4 regions of the Bacillus sp. NEB1478 genome follow, and region 2 is predicted to be linked to each of the others. Evidence: riboswitches for the same ligand, from Rfam matches in the RefSeq annotation. Region 2 holds a riboswitch; each other region holds the start of a gene.
The links. Region 2 has a riboswitch for S-adenosylmethionine ahead of RGB74_RS19985 (methionine ABC transporter ATP-binding protein). Riboswitches for the same ligand answer to the same signal wherever they lie in the genome.

Region 1 (3,112 bases), 840 kb from region 2:
GTGAATTTTTCCGATACATGAACATGGCACAGCACGGGTTAAAAGGCTTCGGATACTTAAGATGGAATGGTACAAATATTGAAGGACAGTTCCAGTCGAGTGTTACAGAGTTCATGAAAGAAGAGAATAAAGAGTACTTAAACGACTTTAAAGGGTTTATCCTAAATTATGATCGGCATGTTCATCCAGCAGCAATGATTCAACTTGAGGAATGCATGAGAAACAGGAATCTTGATGAATCTCAAATTGTATTTACGAACCAGGATACTTCTCCTGAGAATATATTGCTTCACGGTGATGGAAGAGTATGTCTAATCGACCCAGTACCGCTTTTGTACAGTGGAGATTCGTTAGCAGGTAATTTTATAAACAATTATCATACACTTTATGCAACTTTCTTTAATTCACCACGTTACGCAAAACATCAGTTCGATCGATTTGAGGAAAAGCTGCAAACTATAGTTGATGGTTTTATGGAAGGCTATTGCAATGGTGATGCTGATGTAAAGAAACGGGTGAAACAAGAGGAGTTTATCAAACTGACAAGCTTGACCGCTTTTCAATTCAAGGTATTGCACAGTGATATGACGTTAGAACAAAAAATTCGTTACGGCGAAAAAGAGGCGATTGCAAACAGAATCCCTGTACTTGTTAAAAGAATTGAAGAGTTTCAGTGGAATTTAGATAGAAGCGGAACAAAATTGGCATAACCAGCATATTACATTCATAATCTAAATTTAATCGTTCGTGCAATGATAATGAGACTTTTGAATGACTTTTAAGATTTTTCTAAAAACGGTTGACTTTCGAAAATGAGATGCCTATAATCCTATTCAAGAACAAAATAAACATCTTCACATTATTGTGGTAAACCATATAAAATGAATATCTCTTATCCAGAGAGGCGGAGGGACTAGGCCCTATGAAGCCCGGCAACCAACAGACCACAACGGTTTGGAAAGGTGCCAATTCCTACAGATCATATTTGGTCTGAAAGATAAGAGGAGGACATCAAACCCTCTTCTTAGGAAGGGGGTTTTTTATTTTTCCCTCTTCTCAATACTTCAACATTACTTCCTAGCCTAAACCTTATTCCTGCTTTTATACCGATTTACATTCCATGATTAAATCACCTAAAGGAGAGATTCGATGACTAAACAAATTTTCCGAAGAGAGCTGAGAGCCCATGACCTATAAAAACTTGATTGAGCCAGCGCGAGAAGCCGGTAAGGTTATGTTAGGGGAGTTTACGTTAGAATCCGGTCAATTAATAACAGACTTAGAATTAGCTTTTGAAAAGGTGGGGAATTCTAGAGGTCCTGTGATTCTGCTTTGTCATGCACTTACTGGAAATCAAGATGCATATGGCACAGAAGAGGATCCTGGCTGGTGGAGAGGTCTCATCGGACCTGACAGCTATATTGATACTAATCTTTATCAAGTTATAACATTTAATGTGCTTGGCGGCTGCAGCGGCTCAACAGGCCCTGCTTCGATAAATGCCGGAACAGGCAGACCTTATCAAGACAGTTTTCCTTTCATAACGGTTAGAGACATGGTCCGTGCAGAGAGGTATGCGCTCGAAGGATTAGGAATTCCGAGATTGTCTGCTGTAATTGGAGGATCGTTAGGAGGCATGCAAGCCTTGGAATGGGCTGTTCAGTTTCCTTATCTAATTGAAAAAGTGTTCGTTCTTGCAGCAACTCCTCATTTAAATGATTACGGAATTGCGTTTAACCGATTGGCGATCCATGCGATTGAAAATGATCCAGTGTACAAAAGCGGAAACCGTGAAGAAGGGGAACGATTAATTGGATTGGAAATTGCGAGAATGGCGGGACTTTTAACTTATCGTCAGCCAAAGCTTTTTAACGATCGATTTCAGCGTACAATCCGGGATGGGGATGCAGAAGGCAAGTCTTTTTACCAAGTAGAATCCTATATGACATATCAGGGGGAGAAGCTTACCACTCGTTTTGATGTAGATAGTTATTTGACTCTTCTGTATGCGATGAATGCACACGATATTGGCGATAAACTAGGCGGATGGAAAAGGGCAGCTTCTCAAATTCAGGCAGAAGTTCACGCATTCGGTTATACAGGAGACCTCATTTATCCTCCAGAAGAAATTGAGGAGTTCGTAAAACAAACACGATACGGAACGTTCTATTCGATTGAAACCGATTTTGGACATGATGGTTTTTTAGTAGAGTTTGATAAATGGGGTCCTTATATAAAAGCGGCCTTATCACAGGAGAGTGGGTTGAAATATGGCACCTATTAAAGCAGCTTTGCTTGGTTTCGGTACAGTTGGGCAAGGAGTTTATGAAGCACTAAAAACACACAAGAGGCAGCTGGAATCTGTATTTGGGAACGAAGTCGTGATCGAGGCTATCCTCGTGAAGGATGGTTCGAAAAAAAGAGATGTGGATCCTGATGTACTTGTTACGACAGACTTTGATGCGATCTTAAGAATTCCTGATCTGCAGATAGTTTTTGAAGCGATCGTGGGTGAAGAGCCGGGGTTCACGTATTTAAGAAAAGCGATTGCGCTAGGCTGCCACATCATCACAGCGAATAAAGTGATGTTTGCCAAACACGGCAGAACACTGCTGTCGAAGGCGGATGAGGAGGGTGTTGGAATCGGTTTTGAAGCTACAACAGCTGGTGGAACACCAATCATTCGCAGTATTTCACAGCTGCTGCAAGTAAATGAAATACACTCGATTGAAGCTATCTTGAACGGTACTTCTAATTATATTTTAACGACAATTCGTGAAAAAGGATTGCCATTTCTAGAGGTCTTAAAGACGGCTCAGGAACTCGGATATGCAGAAGCAGATCCTGTAAACGACGTAGAAGGCTATGATGCTTTTTATAAGCTGATGATTCTAAGTGAACTTTCTTTCGGGAACGCTCCAAACTGGAATGATGTTGAGAGGCAGGGCATAACAGAGGTCGCACAGGAACATATTGAATTGTTCAGCCGATGGGGTTATAGGATCAAACACTTAGCACGGATCCGAAAAGAGGGTGAACAGCTTAGTGCATCTGTAAAACCCGTTTTGGTAGACACTGATCATTCCTTATACGGTATCGAAGGGGTGCAAAA
Region 2 (3,112 bases):
AAGAGCTAGAAAAACTTACAGGTCATGCTGAAAAGGTTCTTCAGTTATTAAATCTTCCATATCGTGTTCTAAGCATGTGTACTGCTGATTTAGGCTTTACAGCTGCAAAAAAATATGACATTGAAGTATACATTCCAAGCTATGGTGCTTACCGTGAAATTTCTTCTTGTTCAAATTTTGAAGACTTCCAAGCACGCCGTGCACAAATTCGTTTCCGCAGAGAAGCTAAAGGCAAACCTGAATTGGTTCATACATTGAACGGTTCTGGATTAGCTATAGGCCGTACAGTTGCCGCTATTTTAGAGAACTACCAGCAGGAAGATGGTTCTGTTATCATTCCTGAAGTACTGCGTCCATACATGGGCAATAAAGAGGTATTGAAGTAAATGAAAAAGAGAGGAATTCCCCTCTCTTTTTTTTATGAAAAATGTTGACACTAAAAAGTGAATCATGTTAATATAGTTCTTGTCAGTCACACGGAGGTATACCCAAGTCCGGCTGAAGGGATCGGTCTTGAAAACCGACAGGGGTTTAACGACCCGCGGGGGTTCGAATCCCTCTACCTCCTCCATATACATATTCAACCCACTTGATCATATTGATTGAGTGGGTTTTTTGTTATTTGTTCATTGATAAGCGGAGAATCTTTTTGTCAGTCTTGTTTCTGCGGTACTCACGTATTTTAATACGTTCTGTTCCTCGCAACTTCACTTCCTCAACCTTCTTGCTTCTAAATGAACAAATGATTGGAATGATAAGCGGTGAATCTCTTTGTCAGCTGTGTTTCTGTGGTACTCACGTATTTTTTAATACGTTCTGTTCCTCGCAACTTCACTTCCTCAACCTTCTTGCTTCTAAATGAACAAATGATTGGAATGATAAGCTGTGAATCTCTTTGTCAGCTGTGTTTCTGTGGTACTCACGTATTTTTTAATACGCTCTGTTCCTCGCAACTTTGCTTCCTTGACCTTCTTGCTTCTAAATGAACAAATGATTGGAATGATAAGCGGCGAATCTTTTCGTCAGTACTCCGAGTTGCACCGAGTAATCGGAGGTGTATTATTTCAATAGCATTCATTTATCAAAATAGAATCTGTTCCTCGCATCTAGCCGTCAATTTCACAGTAGTAAATGTAAGCGTTTACACTTTAAAGGACTAAAAAATTATATTGACAGAACTTTCAAGATGGTAGTATGATGACAATTAATTAATTGAATATTCAACACTTATTAAGAGAGACCGAGGGATCAGGCCCTATGACGTCCAGCAACCTCCATAATGGGAACGGTGCTACTTCCTGCAGAATGCGTGTCATTCTGGAAGATAAGTCGATTGCATGTATATTCGCCCTCTTCCAGTTGTGAAGAGGGTTTCTTTATGTTTAAAGGGGGAGAACAGATGATAGAGGTTCGTAACGTAACAAAAATTTATTCGGCTAAAGGAAGAGAGATTGTTGGAGTAAAGAATGTCTCATTAACTGTCCAAAAAGGCGAAATTTTTGGAATAGTAGGATACAGCGGTGCCGGTAAGAGTTCACTTCTGCGCTGTTTGAATTTATTGGAGAAACCAACTTCAGGCGAGATTTTAATTGATGGGATATCTATTACTAGCTTAGATAAAAAAAGCCTTCGAAAAGAGCGGTTAAAGATAGGAATGATCTTTCAGCATTTTCATTTAGTAAGTGCGAAGACAGTTTCTGAAAATGTTGCATTTGCTCTAAAAGCTGCAAATAAACCAAAGGAAGAAATTAAGCAAAAGACATTAGAGCTGTTAAAACTTGTCGGCTTGGAGAACCAGAGTGACCAGTACCCCTCACAGTTAAGCGGTGGACAAAAGCAGCGTGTTGGAATCGCAAGGGCACTCGCGAATGATCCAAAAGTTTTGCTATGTGATGAAGCTACATCTGCGCTCGATCCAAGTACGACAAAATCAATTTTAAATCTTTTAAAGTCAATCAACAAAAAGCTCGGTATAACGATTGTACTTATTACTCATGAGATGGAAGTAGTTAAAGAGATTTGTCACCGAATGGCAGTCATGCAGGGTGGAGAGATTATCGAACTTGGAGACGTATACGATATATTTGCTCATCCAAAAGAAGAGCTGACTAAAACTTTCATTGGAAGTGTGCTGCAAATGAATTTACCTGAACAACTTTTAGCAGGCAGAAGAGGAGTTGTTATCAAAATTCATTTCAAAGGAGCAGTCGCAGAAGAAGCAGTCGTTTCTGAACTGTTTCAAAACTTTAAACTCAAAGGAAATATTCTGCATGGCAAAATCGAGTATATCCAAGAAACGCCTCTGGGCATCTTCATTATGGAACTGATCGGTGATGCATCAGAAATAGAGAAAGCCATTTCCTACATTACGACCAAATTAGATAGCTTGGAGGTGGTGAAAAATGCTGCTTGATTCAATAACTTCAATACTCCCAGATTTAAATAAGGCTTTTTTTGAGACGACATATATGGTCGCGATCTCATTAAGTATATCGTTATTAGCCGGACTTCCGTTAGGCATCATACTATTCGTAACCGATCGAGGTTTGCTGTTTGAGAACTTGTACATTAAACATGCAGCGGGATTGCTTGTTAACTTGATTCGTTCTGTTCCATTTATCATCTTGCTTGTAGCACTGCTCCCGCTCACCCAATTAATTACTGGAACAACGATAGGACCAAAAGCAGCTTCCGTGTCGTTGTCAGTAGCTGCCATTCCTTTTTTCGCTCGGCTAATCGAAGCTTCTTTACGTGAAGTAGATAAAGGCGTGATTGAAGCAGCCATTGCAGTAGGTGCTTCACCGTGGATGATTATACGAGAGGTGATGCTGCCTGAAGCAAAGCCTGGCATTGTTCAAGCCATCACGATTACAGCCATCAGTTTAATCGGTTACTCAGCAATGGCTGGTATCGTTGGCGGCGGCGGGATCGGGGACTTTGCCATTCGATTCGGCTACTACCGTTATGACAATACGATAATGATCACGACAGTTTTGTTATTAATCATAATCGTTCAATTGCTCCAGCTTCTTGGTGATCAATTAGCACGTAAAGTAAATAAAAGATAAAGAGGAGAAACCATTTATGAAAAAATTAATATTCACAATACTGA
Region 3 (3,112 bases), 1.9 Mb from region 2:
CTGATTTCGTTTCTCCGACCAGTGGATTTAGAAACAATCCGTCAACTGTCTCCAACGCTGTTTTTTGAATATATTCATGTGCACGATGTACAGGATTTCTCGTTTGAAAGCCAACGATTTTCTTCCAGCCTAATTCTTGAAATGTTTTTCTGCTTTCTGATGGATCTAAATGAAATTCAGAGAACGCTTTTTTCTGTATTCGTTTCACAAGTGTGATTTCTCCGCCAACATATACGGATGGCCGACCTAATAATTTTTTTACCCCTGGATGAGCTTGATCTGAAGTTTTGTAGACTTTTTCAGCTTCTCTTTGTTTATCTGGCTGAAAAACATCTCCGACCTTCAAAACACCGTATGTTTCTCCTTCGAACACTAATCTCACTTCTTCACCTTTCGATAAAACAGCAGCTGTCTCACTTTGAACAGGTAAAGTAATCGGAAGGCTCCAGACTGTTCCGTCTGCTAAACGAATATCGTTAACGACTGAAAAGTAATCATCTTCATTTAAGAAACCAGTTAATGGGCTGTATGCACCAATTGCGATTAGCTCAAGATCACTTAATGATGTGGCATCTAACGGAATTTCCTTCTGAATGTGATCAAACGATCGGTTAGGATCATACTTGTTAATAAGTTTTCCACCGTGGGGCTTGATTGCAGAAATAGTAGTCATAATATTTCTCTCCTCCTGTGTTGAATATTAGGCTTGATGTAATCCACATTCTAGCTTTTCGTGGCCGGACCATCGCCCAGAGCGAAGATCGTTTATATCTAATGCTGCTTTAGTACAAGGTGCACATCCAATGCTTGGATAGCCATTATCATGTAATTTGTTATAAGGTAAATTATTCTTATGGGCATATCGCCAAATCTCTTTCCACGTCCAATGAATTAATGGACAAATTTTCACACTATGGAACCTCTCATCTTTATTAACAAATTGGATATGCTTTCTCGTAGGTGATTGCTCTCGGCGGAGCCCAGATAACCACGCTTTAACACCATTTAGTTCATCCTCGAGCGGTATCACTTTTCTTAACTTGCAGCATTGGTTAGGATCCGTTCTCCAAAGATTTTCTCCATATTGTTCAAGTTGTTCTTCAAGGGATAATGAAGGCTGTTTTATTTTAATCTGCAGTGTTGGGTACTTTTGTTTCACATCTTCAATCACTTGATAAGTTTCCTGAAAGTGAAGATGAGTATCTAAAAATGTGATCTTCGCACTTGGATTTACTTGATGAACGAGATCGATTAAAACACTTCCTTCGATTCCAAAACTGCACGCATATACCAATTCATCTCCATATTGCTGATATGCCCACCTCAAAACATCTAAAGCGCCTTTTGTTTCATTCTCTATCTCAAAATCATAATTGTGTTCGTGATTCTTCCAAGTATCATAAGTGATCAACGAACTCCCTCCTTTTTTGAAACAAAAAAACGGTTTTAACGGAGATGAAAGGAATTCCTTTTCATCTAAGTTAAAACCGCCTCTAGTTTTCTAGTCAGCGAATTATTTAATTCGTAGTTTTTCATTTTTTTCCAGTTGAATGACTTTTCCGTCTTGAACAACTAATGTAATTGATCCAAATTGAATATTGCTCAACATTTTTTTTAACTGTGGAATAAAATCATTTTCATCTTGTTCGTTAGCCACTTATAAACCACCCTTTCCATAAATTTCTCTGTTAAGATTTTTTACTATAAAAATAAAAAACCTTTCCATTTCGGAAAGATAGTGGAGGTAAGCGTATTACCTTATCTTCCAAAATGTGTAAACATTCTGCTGGAGTTAGCACCTTACTGCATAGCAGGTTGCCGGGTTTCATCGGGCCAGATCCCTTCACCACTCTTGATAAGTTTAATTTTTTAAAATCATAACAACATATTCACATGATATCAAGACCTTTTTTTAATTATTCTTTCTTTTCAAAATAAAATCATATGAATCGTTGACATGTTATCCCGATAAATCATATAGTAATAATTAAAATTAAAACCAAATGCTGATCGGAAAACCGAAGGCTCTTAACGAAACCGTTGAGAGCCTTTTTTGTTTTTCAAGGAGGAGATCATGAAAAAGTTAATAGTTTTAGCGCTTATCGGACTTATTGCACAATTAATTGATGGAGCCTTAGGAATGGCTTATGGCGTTACATCCACCACATTGTTATTAGTGTTCGGGATTGCTCCTGCGGCAGCATCAGCTTCCGTTCACTTAGCAGAAGTAGTCACAACTGCTGCATCGGGTGTATCCCATATTAAATTCGGAAACGTTGACCGTCAAATCGTTTATCGACTCATTATACCGGGTTCAATAGGTGCCTTTCTCGGTGCATGCTTCTTAAGCAGCATACCTGGTGAATTAATTAAACCCTACATTTCCATATTTCTAATCACATTAGGGGTTTATATTCTTTACCGATTTCTTTTTAAACAAAATAAGAAACAAAATCAGCCAGAAAACAAACCCTTCACAAAAAAACAATTGGTACCGCTAGGACTTCTTGCAGGATTTTTAGATGCGACAGGTGGAGGCGGCTGGGGTCCTGTAACAACCCCGGTCCTGATGACAAAAGATGGAATGACAACGCGAAAAGTGATCGGTTCTGTAGACACGAGTGAATTTGCAGTAGCGGTTTCAGCCTCAATCGGGTTTTTCATCTCATTAGGCTGGGCTCAAGTGCAATGGATTTGGGTTGTGTCACTTATGATCGGAGGATTAATTGCTGCTCCAATTGCAGCATGGCTTGTTAGAATCATTCCCTCACACATACTAGGTGTATTTGTTGGAGGGTTCATTATTTTAACAAACTTAAAAGTACTGCTGAATACATTCCATGTCTCACCTGAGTCTTCCTATACGCTATATACTGTTCTAATTGTAAGTTGGATAGGCGGGATCTTCCTATCAATCAAAAAAGGCAAGGAAGAAACAAGGGCTCAAAACAAAAAAACAAATTTTTTAAAAAATTCTGTTGACTATTGAGTATGAGGTATGTAAGATGATATTTAAATCAATTTTCATATTTTTCTTATCCAGAGAGGCGGAGGGACTGACCCTATGAAGCCCAGCAACCAGCAGACATGCATGGTGCTAATTTCAGCAGAA
Region 4 (3,112 bases), 1.5 Mb from region 2:
GATGGCACCTGCATTGCAAATCGTCATTACTGAATCTCCGTCCTGAAGTAGAGATAGTGCGTATTCACCGATCTTGCGGCATGTATTTTCATCTTCTGTTTGAATATTTTTGGCTTCCTGCTCGATTCGTATTTTTGCGTCCTCGACAGATAGGGCACTTTGAGCGGAAGAAGTAACACGGTCAATCGCCCAGAAAAGGTTAACAGCTGTAGGACGGGAAGAGGCAAGATAATCACGCTGCTTAATCAGTTTTTCTAAAAATAAACTCAAGTTCGTTTCTTTTTCTGCATTACTCCAAAGAGTGAGTCCGAATGCAGCCGCAATTCCAATTGCTGGGGCACCGCGGACTTTTAGTTTTGAAATAGCTTCCCATACATGCTCGATTCTGGTTACGTTTAAGTAAACCGTGTTGTGTGGAAGCTGCTGTTGATCTAATAAAAGGAGGTGGTTGCCTCGATAGCGAACCGAAGCCACCCATTTATCTGTGACTGTCATTCCTTATGCACCTCTGATCCAATCTGTTAGTTGAGTAATCGATGTGAAATTTGATCGTTTCTTAATGAGCTGACTGCCAAGCTCCAGTGCTTTCTTTTTGTAAAACAGTTCTACTTCTTTGTTTTCGATAGAGTCTAAGTCAGCTACATGAGCAAGACCGATCGTCCGTCTGATTATTTCGCATCCTGCAAAACCTATACTGTCCTGGAATGTTTGCCGAATGAAATCTTTTAATACTCCACTCGTTTTTGAAAAGGGACCTTCCGCTTTTTCATGCCATAAATCCGAGAAAGTCTTTTCATACGTATCCCAAGTTTTTTGAATCGTTTCGAGTAAATAATTTTGCAATGCTTCACGGTTAAAAGGTTCTTTTGCATGTGCGTTTTGTGAAAGATAGTTCAGTGCCAAATTTGCCAAAAAATGGCCTAAATCAAATCCGGCAGGTCCGTAGAAAGCAAATTCAGGATCGATAATTTTTGTAGAATCTGCTGTTACAAAAATACTGCCTGTATGAAGATCACCGTGCAGCAGAACTTCAGATCGGGTTAAAAAAGAGTAGCGTAATTGTGATACGTTTCTTAAAAGTTCATTATCATTCCATAGCTTTTTGACATTGGTAGAAAGTTCATTAGGAAAATCGTTCGTGTCATGGTCGAAGAAAGGATCTGTAAACACGAGATCTTCTGTGATCTTACAAAGCTCGGGGTTGATAAATTTAGCAACTTGTTCTTTTTTCTTAAAAGGATGAAGATAAAAATCACTGGAATAAAATGCTGTGTTTGCTGTAAACGTTCCGATATCTTCAGCTAGCTGCGAATAGGTGTTTCCTTCAATCAATGCTTTTCTTAATATCGTATGGTCGGACAAATCCTCCATTACAGTCACTGCTAGAGTTCTATCTGTGTGATACACCTGAGGAACAAGATGGGGAACCGATTCACCTTTTGCCCGTAAAGCGTCACTTTCTATTCGTGCTCTGTCCAATGTAAGAGGCCAGCTTTCTCCTACAACCTTTGCATAAGGCAATGCCTGTTTTACGATCAATGATTTTTTTGTGGAAGGATGTTTAATATGAAACACGAGATTTAAGTTTCCATCGCCAATTTCATTTACTACTAATTCGTTTTCGTGTTCAGGTAGAAAATAATTTAAATCACGAATGACTTCTATCACGTTTAATTCAGTTAACGGTTCGTATGATCGCTCCAATTGGATACTCATTTCCGTTTCCCCCTTATATATTGAAATATAAAAAGCCCCTTTTCTATATAAGAAAAGAGGCTCGGAAAGGTATAGTCCCGTGCCTCTTATCTTAGCAAAACAAAAATGTTCTGCTGGAATTAGCACCGTGCCATACGCTTTAATTCATTCATTCAGCGGCTCCCCCTAAATTGCGGGCGCCCCATTTCACAATGGAATTACGGTCGGTTGCTGGGTTTCATCGGGCCATATCCCTCCACCTGCTCTTGATAAGAGACCTGTTATTCAATTAAAAGTACAAGGCGAAATAATATTCGCACAATTCATAATCGTTATACTACATCGATAATAAAAGGTTGTCAACCACATTTTTGGGAAAAGATTACGAATTAATACAAATCCACACGACGGTCATTTAATGCTGGAACCTTTGTGCGAACTTCATCAACGAGCGTTGATGAAAGGTCTGCAACTAAAATTTCTTCCTCTGTTTTTGAAGCTTCCGCAACGATCTCACCCCATGGATCTATAATCATCGACTGCCCGGCAAAGGTATTATTCGGATCACTTCCTATACGGTTGCAAGCAATGACATAACATTGGTTTTCAATGGCTCGCGCGATGAGCAAAGCCCGCCAATGAATCTCTCTCTGGATCGGCCATTGTGCAGGAACGAAAAGTACTTTTGCCCCATTTAAAAAAGGTTTGCGAATCCATTCAGGAAAGCGGATATCGTAGCAGATAACCCCTGCCGAAAGAATGCCATCCACCTTGAATAAACCAGTTGCATCTCCTGCTGAAATGTATTTTTCTTCATCCATCAGTGTAATGAGGTGGGCTTTTGAATAAGTTCCAATATGCTCTCCATTTCGGTTAAAGCTCATCATTGTATTGTAAACGGATTGCTCGTTTCTCATGGCAACAGAGCCGCCAATTATGTTGACCGCAAACTCTTTTGCAAGAGAGCTTAATAACTTCTTGGCTTTTTCGCCGTTATCATCGCTGATTACATCTAATCTGGTTAAATCATAACCGGTATCCCATAGCTCAGGAAGAACAATTGTATCTGGCTTATAAAGGTGTACTGTCTCACGTATCTTTTTTTCAATATGTTCATAGTTTAATTGCGGTTTGCCAAATTGAACATCCACTTGTATGCATGCAATTTTCATTGAATAACAACCCTCCATGGTAAAAAAAAGTCTTTACAGAATTTCCTTAAGCGTATAACATAACTCATTAGAATTTCAAGAACATTCAAATTAGACTGGAAGTGATTCTGTGAAACGTTTTGAACAGGCAGAGGTTTTGGGAAAGCTGCCGGAACAATTTTTTGCTAAGCTCGTAAAAAAAGTAACGGATTATGTGGATCAAGGTTATGATGTTATCAATCTTGGACAAGGTAATCCAGATCTGC

Region 1: it holds a riboswitch for S-adenosylmethionine, as region 2 does, so the genes downstream of both, RGB74_RS15425 (homoserine O-acetyltransferase MetX) here and RGB74_RS19985 (methionine ABC transporter ATP-binding protein) in region 2, are expected to answer to the same signal.
Region 3: it holds a riboswitch for S-adenosylmethionine, as region 2 does, so the genes downstream of both, RGB74_RS09180 (YezD family protein) here and RGB74_RS19985 (methionine ABC transporter ATP-binding protein) in region 2, are expected to answer to the same signal.
Region 4: it holds a riboswitch for S-adenosylmethionine, as region 2 does, so the genes downstream of both, mtnK (S-methyl-5-thioribose kinase) here and RGB74_RS19985 (methionine ABC transporter ATP-binding protein) in region 2, are expected to answer to the same signal.

The regions. Positions count from the first base shown of each region.
Region 1 is NZ_CP134049.1:3,065,090-3,068,201, reverse strand. It holds gene RGB74_RS15430 (hypothetical protein) at 1-710, shown strand, start outside; SAM riboswitch class I at 890-1,004, shown strand; gene RGB74_RS15425 (homoserine O-acetyltransferase MetX) at 1,187-2,284, shown strand; gene RGB74_RS15420 (homoserine dehydrogenase) at 2,271-3,112, shown strand, end outside.
Region 2 is NZ_CP134049.1:3,904,511-3,907,622, reverse strand. It holds gene serS (serine--tRNA ligase) at 1-386, shown strand, start outside; tRNA gene RGB74_RS19990 (tRNA-Ser) at 479-571, shown strand; SAM riboswitch class I at 1,225-1,331, shown strand; gene RGB74_RS19985 (methionine ABC transporter ATP-binding protein) at 1,400-2,413, shown strand; gene RGB74_RS19980 (methionine ABC transporter permease) at 2,403-3,068, shown strand; gene RGB74_RS19975 (MetQ/NlpA family ABC transporter substrate-binding protein) at 3,085-3,112, shown strand, end outside.
Region 3 is NZ_CP134049.1:1,853,061-1,856,172, reverse strand. It holds gene sat (sulfate adenylyltransferase) at 1-673, opposite strand, end outside; gene RGB74_RS09185 (phosphoadenylyl-sulfate reductase) at 701-1,411, opposite strand; gene RGB74_RS09180 (YezD family protein) at 1,514-1,627, opposite strand; SAM riboswitch class I at 1,756-1,862, opposite strand; gene RGB74_RS09175 (sulfite exporter TauE/SafE family protein) at 2,075-2,989, shown strand; SAM riboswitch class I at 3,033-3,112, shown strand, end outside.
Region 4 is NZ_CP134049.1:2,442,523-2,445,634, reverse strand. It holds gene mtnA (S-methyl-5-thioribose-1-phosphate isomerase) at 1-495, opposite strand, end outside; gene mtnK (S-methyl-5-thioribose kinase) at 499-1,716, opposite strand; SAM riboswitch class I at 1,800-1,971, opposite strand; gene RGB74_RS12110 (carbon-nitrogen family hydrolase) at 2,085-2,867, opposite strand; gene RGB74_RS12105 (pyridoxal phosphate-dependent aminotransferase) at 2,977-3,112, shown strand, end outside.